DNA from 3 places in the Eubacterium sp. 1001713B170207_170306_E7 genome. Region 2 is predicted to be linked to each of the others. Evidence: riboswitches for the same ligand, from Rfam matches in the RefSeq annotation. Region 2 holds a riboswitch; each other region holds the start of a gene.

Evidence for each region. A riboswitch is a leader RNA that binds a small molecule or an ion and turns the genes downstream of it on or off. The one in region 2 is predicted to bind cobalamin.
Region 1: linked by a shared signal. The riboswitch ahead of I2B62_RS19695 (TetR/AcrR family transcriptional regulator) and the one ahead of nikB (nickel ABC transporter permease) in region 2 are both predicted to bind cobalamin.
Region 3: linked by a shared signal. The riboswitch ahead of I2B62_RS16070 (DUF2284 domain-containing protein) and the one ahead of nikB (nickel ABC transporter permease) in region 2 are both predicted to bind cobalamin.

What each region holds. Positions count from the first base shown of each region.
Region 1 is NZ_JADMVE010000012.1:14,785-18,987, forward strand. It holds gene I2B62_RS19680 (energy-coupling factor ABC transporter substrate-binding protein) at 1-14, opposite strand, end outside; gene I2B62_RS19685 (energy-coupling factor ABC transporter permease) at 16-768, opposite strand; cobalamin riboswitch at 934-1,063, opposite strand; gene I2B62_RS19690 (leucine-rich repeat domain-containing protein) at 1,483-2,328, shown strand; cobalamin riboswitch at 2,365-2,527, shown strand; gene I2B62_RS19695 (TetR/AcrR family transcriptional regulator) at 2,640-3,320, shown strand; gene I2B62_RS19700 (CpXC domain-containing protein) at 3,964-4,203, shown strand, end outside.
Region 2 is NZ_JADMVE010000008.1:144,186-148,388, forward strand. It holds gene I2B62_RS17825 (ABC transporter substrate-binding protein) at 1-725, opposite strand, end outside; gene nikC (nickel transporter permease) at 793-1,611, opposite strand; gene nikB (nickel ABC transporter permease) at 1,612-2,580, opposite strand; cobalamin riboswitch at 2,721-2,901, opposite strand; gene I2B62_RS17840 (M14 family metallopeptidase) at 3,137-4,111, shown strand.
Region 3 is NZ_JADMVE010000007.1:2,968-7,170, forward strand. It holds gene I2B62_RS16055 (dihydroxyacetone kinase subunit L) at 1-257, opposite strand, end outside; gene I2B62_RS16060 (sugar-binding domain-containing protein) at 504-1,442, shown strand; gene I2B62_RS16065 (hypothetical protein) at 1,425-1,955, opposite strand; gene I2B62_RS16070 (DUF2284 domain-containing protein) at 1,980-2,585, opposite strand; cobalamin riboswitch at 2,696-2,870, opposite strand; gene I2B62_RS16075 (peptidoglycan DD-metalloendopeptidase family protein) at 3,225-4,203, shown strand, end outside.

The DNA of each region.
Region 1 (4,203 bases), on a different contig from region 2:
TTGTTTTTGCTCATTTTACACTTCCTCCGATGCTAAGAAGCCAATGGATTTGAGTTCCGGGCTTGCGTAGGTTTCTAAAGCGATAACGATAATAACCGTTAAAATCCCTTCGATGATGGCCAGCGGCAGCTGAGTCGGGGCAAAGACACCCAGGAATTTTACAGCCGATGCGGCCACACCGCCCTGTTCAGAAGGATAAGCCAAAGCCAGCTGGAAACTGGTAATACAGTAGGTGAACAAATCCCCAAGCGCGGCGGCAAGAAAAACGCCAACCTTGCGGTTAACCTTCAGCTTCTGGCAGAGCTTGTAGATGCCAAAAGACACAAAGGGGCCGGCAATGGCCATTGAAAAGGTGTTTGCGCCAAGGGTGGTTAAGCCGCCGTGCGCCAGCAGGATGGCCTGGAATAATAAGACGATGATGCCAAGAATACTGACCGCGCTTGGTCCAAATAAGATGGCCCCAAGACCTGTACCCGTCATGTGGGAACAACTGCCTGTTACAGAAGGGATCTTGAGTGATGAAATAACGAAAATGAAAGCGCCAGCCATGGCCAGAAGCGTAATGGATCTTCTGTTGCCCGTCAGGGTTTTCTTAATTGAGAAAAACCCGGCAGCTAAAAAGGGAATACAGATAACGCCCCATGCAATGCAGTACCCCACAGGAAGATAGCCCTCCATAATATGCATTGCGTTTGCGGCGGGTACAATCCCGAATACAAGCGCCCACGCGCCCAGCAGTGTGACAAACTTTCTTTGGTTCTTTGTCATTTTTACCTCCTCCAAAAATGAATTTTACCGGGCTACGATTCAATCAACAGGACAGCAGGGCGAAAAAAAACCGCTTACCAGACGGATAAGCAGTGAAAGTACGAAATAACGAATCCTAAAACCTTATAATTTCGTCCTGACACTCAGTTATCTCCTCGTAACCAAATGTATTGCAGTTTTAATGATCAGCATCCTGACTTGACTTGCGTCTCACAGTGGCGGGACCGTTTGGGATTTACACCCAATTATGCTTTAACCATCGTTTGTGATGGAAACCATTAAAGTGCGCCGGTGTACCGGCTACGCTTTTAATTATAGCACCTTGTTCCATAATGTCAATAAGAAAAGTTGAATTTTTTTAAAAAAGAGCAGAAATAATTATACACATACCCCCTATATGTATTTTGAGCGTTCAAGTTAAGAGTATAAGAAAAAAATATGGATAATCTTAAATGCTTTTTGATTATTTGACAAAATCGTAAAAATAAACTACAATAGGTTCTGAAATTGACTTTCAAAACTTTTTATATATAATTAATGCGTTAAAATAAATATAAGAAACAAAACAGCCGTTTGAAGAATAAAACCATTATATGGAAATAAAAGAAACATTTCGGAAGTTTTATTGTTTTGACTTATGAAAAGTTCCTGCCGCAAGGATAAGAGCAATGCGGCTGAAAGTCCAGTCAGAAGAAGAAATTTTGGAGGAAACAGATGAGTGAGAGCGCAAAACGTATCGAGGCTTTTTCAAAAAAAGACCTGCCAAAGACAAATATCAAACGTGTCAATATTCCGGAAGGCTTTGAACGGATTGGCGTAAACGCGTTTAAAAACCTGACAAAGCTGAAGGAGGTTAGAATCGCAGAATCCGTGAAGGAGATATGCGGTCATGCCTTCGAGGGATGCACCATGCTTTCCGCCGTCAGTCTGCCCTCAAGCCTGAAGCTTTTGGGAGAGGCCGCCTTTATGGAGTGCCGCCGAATACAGTCGCTTGAAATACCCGGGGGCGTCCAGTCCATCAAGGACCGCACCTTTAAATTCTGCCGCGGCCTGGAAAGCATCACCCTGCCGGACAGGCTTGCCCGGATCGGCGAGAATGCTTTTTACAACTGTGATAAGCTGGCGCGCATCGAGCTGCCAGATACCATCGAAAGACTGCCCTTCAGAACCTTTTACATGTGCAAAAGCCTGGAATCCATCCGGTTTTCGCAAAATCTAAAATATATCGGTAAAGAAGCCTTTGTGAATTGCAGCTTTCAGCAGCTGGAGCTGCCCGAGAGCCTGGAAGTTATTGAAGAATCCGGATTTTTGAAATGCAAGAAGCTCACAGCCCTTAAGCTGCCCAAAAACGTTAAGACCATTGGAAAATGGGCGTTTCATGGCTGCCCCAACCTCAAGAAGGTTGAGATAAGGCACGATCCCGATGAAGTGGGCGAGTGGATCTTTAACCGGAACGATGTGACCGTATATTGCTACGAGGGCTCCAAAATAGACGTCTATTGCAGGCAGTACGATTATAAGGTCCACTATATCCAGCCGGATTTTCGATGTAATTCTTGACAAAAAGCATTTGAAAAGCTATGATGAAAACAATTAAATAAAGATTTTATCCTGTGTAATGGGAAAAGGGTGGGAGACCCTTGCTGTAATCGCAGCTGTAATACAAAAAGCCAGTCCGGAAACCACTGCCAGTGCGGCGGGAAGGGGATGTGGATGATATTGTAAAGCCAGAAGACCAGCACAGAGATATGTTTTAAACTCCGATTTAGAGTGACAAGACAATTCCAGAGCCCTCCTTAGACGGCCGCTGTTTTCCTTCTCTGAATCCGAGGAGGTTTTTTAATTGCGAAGCAAAAAAGGAGAGAACCGCTATGGCGATAAATCTGGAAGCACCGGAAGGAAAAAAGGAACGGACCAAAAAGGGGAAACAGACCCATGAAAACATCCTGCACCAGGCCAAGGAGCTGTTTTATACCCGCGGCTATAACAATACCGGAATGACAGACATAGCTGCCAACGCCCAGGTGGGCCTCGGCACCCTGACCTATTACTTTAACCGAAAAGAGGACATTGTCGACGAGATCATCAACACCTATTTTATGCGGCTCTATGATTTTGTGGGCGAAAACTCAGATAAGGCAAAGCTGCAGTATGTTAAGTACTGTACGGCCATGATTCTTTTTTACACCGGCATTGTGGAAGACCCTCATGTCATGAAATTCTATTACGAAATCACACTTCGGGACTGCAATAAAATAAAGCGCCTGATGGTTTTAAAGCTGTTCAGCCGATCCGCTTTAGAGTATTTTAATAAAACCTATACCGAGGAAGACATGGAGGCCTATACACTGGCTTTTTACGGCGCCCAAAAAGAAATTTTCATCCGATACTACGAGCGAGAGCTGCCCTTCAAGGCTAAAAAGCTGGTAAAATCAATCGTGTACCACATGTTCCGGCTCCTCGATGTTGATAATGATACGTTAAAAAACAGCATGAAAGACGGCTTTGTTTTTCTCGGTGCTTATCGGAATACACTGCCCCAGATATTATAAGATGAGGGTAAAAAAGTAATAGTTCCTTAATTGCGAATCGCACCCTCCAGCGAAGATCTTTAAAAATAAAAAACGCTGAAACAGCCCGGAAAATGGTACTTTTAGCAACTGTATTTAAAAAAAATCAAAAATAGAGGTTGCAAAAAATAAATTATAATGCTAGAATAAGGCTTGTAAACGAGATGACAACAAATTGTATCAATTGCAGCTATTCTTTAAAGAACGACTCGTTTGCATAATTTAATAACAACTGTAATGAATTGCCGCATGATAATCATTCTGGTTATATGCAGCTAGGGTGTTTTTGAGAGTTTCTCAAGACGCCTGAGGGAAGTAGGTGTGAATCCTAGTACAGAGCCGCTATCGTGATGCTTGCCGGAAACCACTGGTAAAGACGAGTCGGAAACCTGTTTGTTACAGTCTTGATGTAAGTAATCCTCGTCACTAGGGTTATTCATCGAAAACATAGACGCTCTACGGCTATTCTGGGGCTTCTATCACAGATATTCATAATCAAAAATATTGTACCGATCAAAACAGCAATGGTTTTGGTGGCGTATGGTTTATTTGAATTGGATTTCTATGATAGGAGCCCCTTTTTGTATACAAAATTTTTGAGAAGGAACAGAGAGGAGGCCATATCATGGCCAAAACAAAAACCATTACCATCGAGTGTCCGAAGTGCCGCGAAGCCTTTGAGGTTAAAGGATATGAAACCATAAACGCCAGTCTGGATGAGGAGCTGAAGGCAAAGCTCATTAAGACAGAGCTGTTCAGGCACACCTGTCCAGCGTGCGGTGCGATTTTTTCAGAGCCCTATTCGTTAAAATATCAGGACATGGAAAAAGAATACATGGTGATCCTGGATATGGGCGGTGTTGAT
Region 2 (4,203 bases):
TTAACAGCCATATCTACCTCGCCGGACTGGAGCGCCATGGCGCGGGTGTTGGCGTCGTCGATGACCTGGATGTTCACTTCATTGTATGGTACCTCACCGTCCCAGTAATTTTCATTCTTTACCACCACGCATTTTTCCTTGTCAAAGGACTTGACCGCGTAAGGCCCTGTACAGATTGGCCCGTCTGTGGCAAAGGCGGTGGTATCCACAGTGGTGTCCACGATCAAAAACAGCGGATCGGCCAGGCAGCCAGGCAGCCCCGGTGTCGGACTTTTGGTCTTGATCACCAGGTTTGAGCCGTCCACCGTCATGGCGTCGTACTGGAAAAAGTCCGAGCTGGCGCGCTTGCTCATCTCAAAAGTCCGTTCCAGCGACGCCTTGACCAGGTCAGCCGTCAGCGGGGTGCCGTTTGAGAACTTGACGCCGTCGCGGATTTTAAAGGTCCAGGTCAGGTTGTCGCTGCCCAGCTCCCAGCTCTCCGCCAGCCAGGGCTCTGCGCCCATCTCCTCGTTGAACTTTACCAGGGTTTCACCCACGCCGTAGCGCATGACCACCCAGCTGAAATACTGCTCGGTCGGCTCCAGCGTATCCGCGAAGCTCGTCACCCCGATGTTCAGCTGATCTGAGGATCCCGAAGAACCTCCGCTGCCTCCGCAGCCCGATAATCCTGTCGCCGTCATGGCCAGAATCGCCACTGCTAATACCAGTTTCTTAAATTTACTCATTTTGTCTCCTCTCATATTCATATGAAAATTAAAATAAAAACCTTGTTTATTTTGCAGACCCGCTGCTCTAATCCTGACGCGGGTCCAGTATATCCCGGAGTCCGTCCCCCATCAGGTTAAACACCGAAACCACCATAAAAATGGCGATGCCCGGGAACAGCATAAGCCAGGGCGCGGTCTGCAGGTACTGCCGCCCTTCATTGAGCATCAAGCCCCATTCCGGTGTGGGCGGCTGTGCCCCCAGTCCCAGAAAGGAGAGCGCCGCCAGCTCAAGCATCATGGTACCCACGTCCATGGCCGCGGTTACGATCATGGTCGGAATGATGTTTGGCACCACATAACCGCCCAGTACCCGGCCGGTCCGCGCTCCTGTGACCACCGCCGCGGAAATGTACGCGCTGTTTTTAATCTTGAGCACCAGGCTGCGGCTCAGCCGGGCGTATTTTGTCCAGCTCACCACCGCCAGGGCGATGACTGTGTTAAACAGGCTCGGCCCCAGCATCCCGGCAATGGCAATGGCCAGGACCATGCCCGGAAAAGAGATCATCATGTCCGAGATCCGCATGATTACCGCGTCCACCGCGCCGCCGAAATAGCCGGCGACCATACCGAGAAATGTCCCGACCCCAAAGACAATAACCACCAGCGTCAGCGTCATTTCCAGCGACGCCCGCGTCCCGTAGATGATCCTGGACAGCTCACAGCGTCCCAGCTGGTCTGTACCACAGGGGTATTCAGCCGACGGCGGTCTGAGCGCGTTCTGCATAATGGTCTCATAGGGATCGTGGGGCGCGATCCACGGCGCAAACACCGCGATCAGAACAATCACCGCCGCCAGCATCCCGCAGATGGCAAAAAGCCTGTTCTGCCTGAAAAAAGCTTTCATTTACGCCTTCACCGCCTTTCTTTTTACTTCCCGGTGCAGCTCCCGCAGCCTCGGGTCCAGATAGCCGTAGGAGAAATCCACCAGCAGATTGATGACCATGTAAATCAGGGCGATCCAGATCACATAACCCTGAACCAGCGGATAGTCCCGGGCGGCGATGGCATTCACAGCCATTTTTCCCAGGCCGGGCCAAGAGAAAATAATCTCCACTACCGCCGTGCCGCCCAGCAGCGAGCCCAGGGACAGGCCCAGCAGGGTTACCAGCGGCAGCATGGCGTTTGGCAGCACCTCCCGCCACAGTATGGCCGATTCCTTAAGGCCGCGGGCCCGGGCCCCGGCCACGTAATCCTGGCGCAGCTCCTCCAGCACCGCGGTGCGCACCTGTCTTGTATATTTGGCCGACATGGCAATGGCCAGCGTGACCGCAGGCAGCACCAGCTTCATAAAGCCCGTGCCCGAGGTGGCGATGGGAAACCAGTTCAGCTTGAGGCCAAACACGTACAGCAGCACCAGGCCGATCCAGAAGCCTGGAAAGGATACGCCAATAAAGGACAATCCCCGCACCAGGTAATCCGGAAAGCGATTCTGGTACACGGCTGCCAGAATCCCCAGGGGAATGGAGATCACAAGCATCAGAATGAGCGACGCGGCCGCCAGCTCCAGGGTCGGTCCAAGGCAGTCAAGCAGCACTGCGCTCACCGGCGTTTTCGAGGAATAGGATGTCCCCATATCCCCAGTCACAAAGCCCTTAAGCCAGTTGCCATACTGCACCAGAAACGGGTCGTTGAGGCCCATTTCCTCCCGGGTTTCCGCCAGCAGCTCCTCAGACGGCGGTGTGCCGCCGGCCACCAGCATCAGCTCGGCCGGGTCACCGGGGGATAAATAAGTCAGGCAAAAGGTCAGAAAGCTGATGCCAAAAAGCACCAGTACGATTTGCAGCAAACGGTTAACAAGCTGTTTCGTGTTCAATAAAGAAATCCTCCTCTGTCAAAATGGCAATACGGGTAACAATCCGAAACGGAGAATAAAAGGGAAAGGGCATGAAAATCATTAAAAAAACAGCCCAGACGGCTGAATGAAAACAAAGCCCTCCTATCTACCGTAAGATTACTAAAAACAACAATACAAGCAGGTCTCCTGACTTAAGTTCTTCGTATGTCCACGCCTTCCCAAGGCTGTGCCTCAGTGACATCTTGCGGACTACTCCCTATTACAGTGACGGGATCGTACCGGATTTGCACCGGTTTCTCTTTTAATCCCCGATCGGGAACTTGTATTTGGCATGATTAAATTTTAAAAACGGATATTTCACTATGGTAAACTGTGAAATTGCTTAAATTATACTGAACTTTCGTGCATTTGTCCAGTCTTTTTTAAAAATAAAAGCAATAAATTTAAGCAGATACCCCCACCCGGTATATTTTTTGCTTTTATTTTTTTCTGCTTGACATTGGTTTTCGCCATGCCTTATACTCAAGGCAATCGGCTTAAATCAAAATTATTTCAAAAACGAAAGGAGTCCGCAATGAAAAAAAACCTATCCATCGGCACACTGACAGCCGCCCCCGGCGAGAAAGTCCAGGGCATGCTGCCCATCCCACACACAGAAATCGAGGTTCCCGTCACCCTGGTCAACGGCGCGGGCAGCGGAAAAACCGTGCTCATCACCAGCGGTATCCACAGCTGCGAGTACGTGGGCATCGAGGCCGCCATCCAGCTGGCCGGCGAAATTGCCCCCGGGCATCTGAAGGGAAATCTTATCCTCATCCACCCTGTTAATATTCCGGGCTTTGAGTCCCGCTACCCCACACTCATGCCGCAGGACAATAAAAATCTCAATCGGGTCTTTCCCGGAACCCACGAGGGCACTCTGGCCGACCGCGTCGCCCATTTCTTTGAGTACAGCCTTTATTCTCAGATTGATTTCTACATCGACCTGCACTGCGGCGAAATTTTTGAGGACCTGACGCCTTATGTATACTACGTGGGCGCGGCAGACCCCGCGGTTTCCGAAGCCGCCCGGCAGGCCGCCCTTCATGTCGACGTGCCCTATATGGTCAAATCCACCGCCACCACCGGAGCCTACAATTATGCCGGCGTGCTCGGCATCCCCAGCATCCTGCTGGAACGCGGCTGCGCGGGCCGTTTTACCCAGGCAGAGGTCGACGCAGATAAGAAGGATGTCATCAATATTCTCAAGCACCTCGGCCTGCTGGCCGGCGATCCCGAGCAGCGGCACCGCCCTGTGGACCTGATTGATCTGGTATACCTTATGCCCACACATCACGGCCTCTGGTATCCCGAGGTAAAGGTGGGCGAGCTCATCGCCAAGGGCCAGCGCCTCGGTGAGGTCAGGGATTATTTCGGCAAAATCCTCGACACCTACCACGCCGAATACGACGGCGTGGTCCTCTACCAGTCCGCCACCCTCTGGACCGATGATTTCTGCGAGCTTATCACCTACGGCAAATTTGCGGAAACCACAGGAATGACCCGTTAATTTTTGCTATTACCCCTTGACAAACAACCTCCGGACAGTTAATATTAACATATGAACAATGATTCATATGTTTTATTCATCATATTTTAATC
Region 3 (4,203 bases), on a different contig from region 2:
CCAAACAGGGGAGCTGCGGAGCCGCCGCTGATATCCTCAAGGGTATCGTTCAGGGCTTCCAGCGCTTCTTTGAGGTTGGTTTCTTCGTTCCAGGCATCGACTTCTGAGATCATGGCCTTGGCGATCTTCTCCATGGTGGTTCCATGGTCGCCATCACCGAGCTCACAGTCCAGCTTGGTTAAATTTTCGACACTGCTTTTAATTTTATTAGCAGATGTCAATAACATGTTCTTGATTTTTAAGGTTTCTACTGGCATACGCTCACCTCCGGTATCGGTTTCAACTTGCTTATAGAATATCACTGGATTTAACATTTGTCAATAATAAAAACGTAAAATAATTTAAAAACATTAAAAATCACCCTAAAAACAGAAAAAATGAGGGATTTATTGACAAATGTTAAGTATTGCGGGTTTTGAGTCTTAAAAGCAACAGATTGACATTTGTCAAAAAATAGAGTATATTTAGAAAAAAGCTGTTGACATTTGTATAAGGAGAGCATCATGAAAGAGAAAGAACTGATCCGTCTTATTACTGCGGCGCAAATGTATTATGAAGAGAATATGACTCAGGCTGAGATCGCAAAGTCCATGGGGATCTCGCGGCCCTCGGTCAGCAATCTGCTGAACAAAGCCCGCAGAGAGGGGATTGTCAAAATTGAGATTAAGTCCTTTGACAGCACCAGCATTGGAAAGAGCCGGGAGCTTTGCAACCGCTTTGGCTTAAAGAGCTGCCAAGTTGTCAGCTGTACGGAGGATAAGAATGAAACTCAGGAGCGTCTTTATGAAGCCGCTGTGGATTTCCTTCTGGAGATTCTTCCGAAAACCCGTATCCTGGGCCTTGGCTGGGGTTATAACATCAGCCGGGTCATTGATATTCTGGCGAACAGGGAGCTCGCCGGACAGTACAGCGGAAAGGTCTGCCCTCTGATCGGAACAGCGACAGTGCCTCATAAGGGCTATCACCCCAATGAGCTGGCCACAGAGTTTGCCCGGAAGACGGGCTTTGAGGCGGACTTTTTAATCTCGCCGGCCTTTCCCACGACCAAGCAGGAGCGGGATTTGTTTGTGACCACGGATAATTACAACAGTATTCTGGCTCTGTGGAAAAAGACGGATACCGCGCTGGTGACCCTTGGCGGCTATCCCTGCGTGCCGGATCATGCCACCGCCCTGCGCTTTGGGCGGCGTTTGATCACGGAGCGGGCAACCTCCAATATTCTGTCCTACTTTTTTAACTGGAAGGGGCAGCAGATTAAGGGAGAGGATGACTTCGCCATCCAGATTCCCCTGGCGCCGCTTTCCAAGATCAAGAATTTCATTGGCATTGTGCCTGTCGAGGCCAATGTGGGCTCGGCCATCGGCTGTCTGAACACGGGGTTTGCGCGCCACCTGATCATTGATGAGGAAACGGCTGAGAAAATCTTAAAAACGGACGTATAGCAGATCACTGCCAAAGCTTTCCTCGGTCTGGCCGTGGCGGTGCCTCAGGATAAAGGCAGTCAGCTCCCGTCCGCCAATCCGCCGGGTATCCCGTATGCCGTCATAGGCTGCGAGCAGGGTCTGGAGCTCCTCTGTATACTGGGGAAGAGGCCTGCAGGGCTGTCTGGTTTTGAGGGACAGGGAGATAACGCCTGCGTTAAAAAGGTTGATGGTAAAGTCCACTCTCTTTTCACCCGCGGAAAAGGCACTCTCCAGCAGCAGCTCGGTTATCCGGCAGATATCCCGCTCTCGCACAAAGGAGGACATGGGATAGAAAACTACAGGGTTAAAGTCAATGCCCTTTTCCAGGGCAATGGCCTGAAACAGGGAAAGAACGCCGTCCAATGCGCAGTAAGCTTTGGTCGCTTTTTTTCTGAGGCTGCTGTACTTTTCCTTGAGTGCGTGGAAATCGGAAACCGAAACGGCTGGGGGCAGGGGCTCGGTACAGGAAGCGGGGGTAATGGTCAGGTTCATGGTGGTTCTCCTTTCTGAATAGGGTTAAAACAGGGTAAAGCTGAAATAAGTGACGGTCTCGGGGCCGTTATTGTAGGAAAGTCCGGTTTTGCTTGCCAGGTCCATGACCACGATGCCGTAGCCCTCCACCGATGGAAAGATCTGGTCAGGGTAACGGCAGGGGGCATTGGGATAGGTGCACTGGCCGCAGAGGATACAGCCCTCCGTGGAGAGCACCAGCGCGCCGGGATAGTGGGCTCTGAAAAGCCGGGCAGCCTTGGCTGTGGCGGCCTCATGGAACATGCGGGCCCGGTGCCAGCCTTTGAAATCGTACTGTCCCTTTAAATCGGTGACCGTTGAAAGCAGGCAGACGTTCTCATAGGAGCGGCATTTGGTGACGCAGCTCTCATAGCTGCCCACTGCCGGCGGGCAGGCCCAGGTGGCGCCATAATGGCCGCACTGGTTGCCCTCGCACAGGAGCCTGGTGCCCATGGAAAACAGCAGGTCGCTGGTTTTGGCAAAGGCATATTCATGGATACCGAACAGCCCGCGTTTATCCTCAAGCTGGCGTTTGATGGTCATCAGGCTTTTGATGGCAGTGTCGCCTTTAAATTCCTTGGCTGGTTTTGCCTGTTTTTTTATTTCGATCAATGGGAATACCTCACCTTCATTTAGTGTAATAAAAAAGCCTTCTCCGGCTAGAGAAGGCAAAAAATACGGAAGGATTGGGAACGTATCTCTTAAATAACTCTAAATCGGAGTGTTTTAAGAAAACATTATGCCGGTCTTCTGGCTCTACAATGGCATTCCTCTTACCTTCCCATCCGGCGGACAGTGGCACACAAGAGGACATTTTGTATTACAGCTGCGATTACAGCAAAGGAATTTCACCTTTTTCCCATTTACATAATGTTTACAATATTAAGTTATCCCTATCATATCCCTTTGATTTTCTTTTGTCAAGGTTTATTGGGCCCTGGCAGAGGATTTCCCGTAAATTTTTTTTTAACAACAAATTTTTCCTCTTTCTTTTTCGGTTAGATGTAAAGAAAAAAATACTTAAAATTTGCTAAAGGTGCTCATGACGCCTTAAATAAACCTAAAACACGTATATTTTAATGAATTTTTCATAAAATATTAAGTAATTTCGGTTAAGGTATTGGCAAGTGCCAAAGGATATGTTAAAATATATCTAAATTGTAAATAACTTTACAATTTGGTCAAAATTATATAGGAGGGTGGTGATTAGGCATTAGCAACGAAAGCCATCGCTCAAGTGGCAAGTTTCAGATGTTTTTTAAGAAGCTTGCGCATTACGCCAAGCACTTGAGCAAAAGAGAAAAAGTCGTATTCACAGGTTTCTGTGTAGCGCTTCTTCTCGGATTCTTTTCTTCAACCTGTCTTGGTTACAAGGTCATGGTTGACGGAGAGGTTTTAGGCTATACCAAAGATGCGGCTGTGTTTACACAGAGTCTGGATCAGGTAGAGCAGGATATGCGATCGAAAACGTCGATTGAAACAGCATATGTCTACAATGATATACAGATTAAAAAGAGCATCACATTTAATAAACCAATGTTGTCAGAGGAAGAATTTACTGATGCATTGAACGCCCAGAACCTTCGGGTCGGCGTTCATGGTGTAGAATTAAAGGTTGACGGACAGGAAGTCGGTAACTTAGCTTCATCAGACCAGGTACAGGCCGGTATTGCAGGTGCAATTAATAAGATCGGTAACGTACAGGGTACAGATAAGCTGGTAAAATGCGACATCCAGAGTGACGTTGTAGAAACGCCTAAGAATTTTCCGCTCGAGGACTTAAACAGTCCGGACGAGTGCGCTAATCTTTTAGCAACAGGTAATACTAATCCGAGTAAGAGTGAAGAGAGTACGAATGCTCCAATCCAGGTAGCAAGCCGTGGTGGAGCCGATGTGGCAAGAGACCAAAGCGATGAGCCAGCCCAAGAGGAAGCTCCAGCAGCTGAAGGTACCGTTGAAAATAATAGTAATGAGAATGTAGAAAACCAGAATAATGAGACTGAGACAAGCTCCAGTATCTTAAAGATTAATCTGACTAAAACATCTACTAAAAAAGAAGACATACCTTTCCAGACCGTTGAGCAGGAAGATCCGAATGTATATGTTGATCAAACTGTAGTTACACAGCAAGGTGTGAACGGAGAACTTGATAAGGAAGTCGAAACCGTCTATGAAGACGGAAAGGTTGTGAGCGAAACGACCTTATCCGAAACAGTTGCGAAAGAGCCGG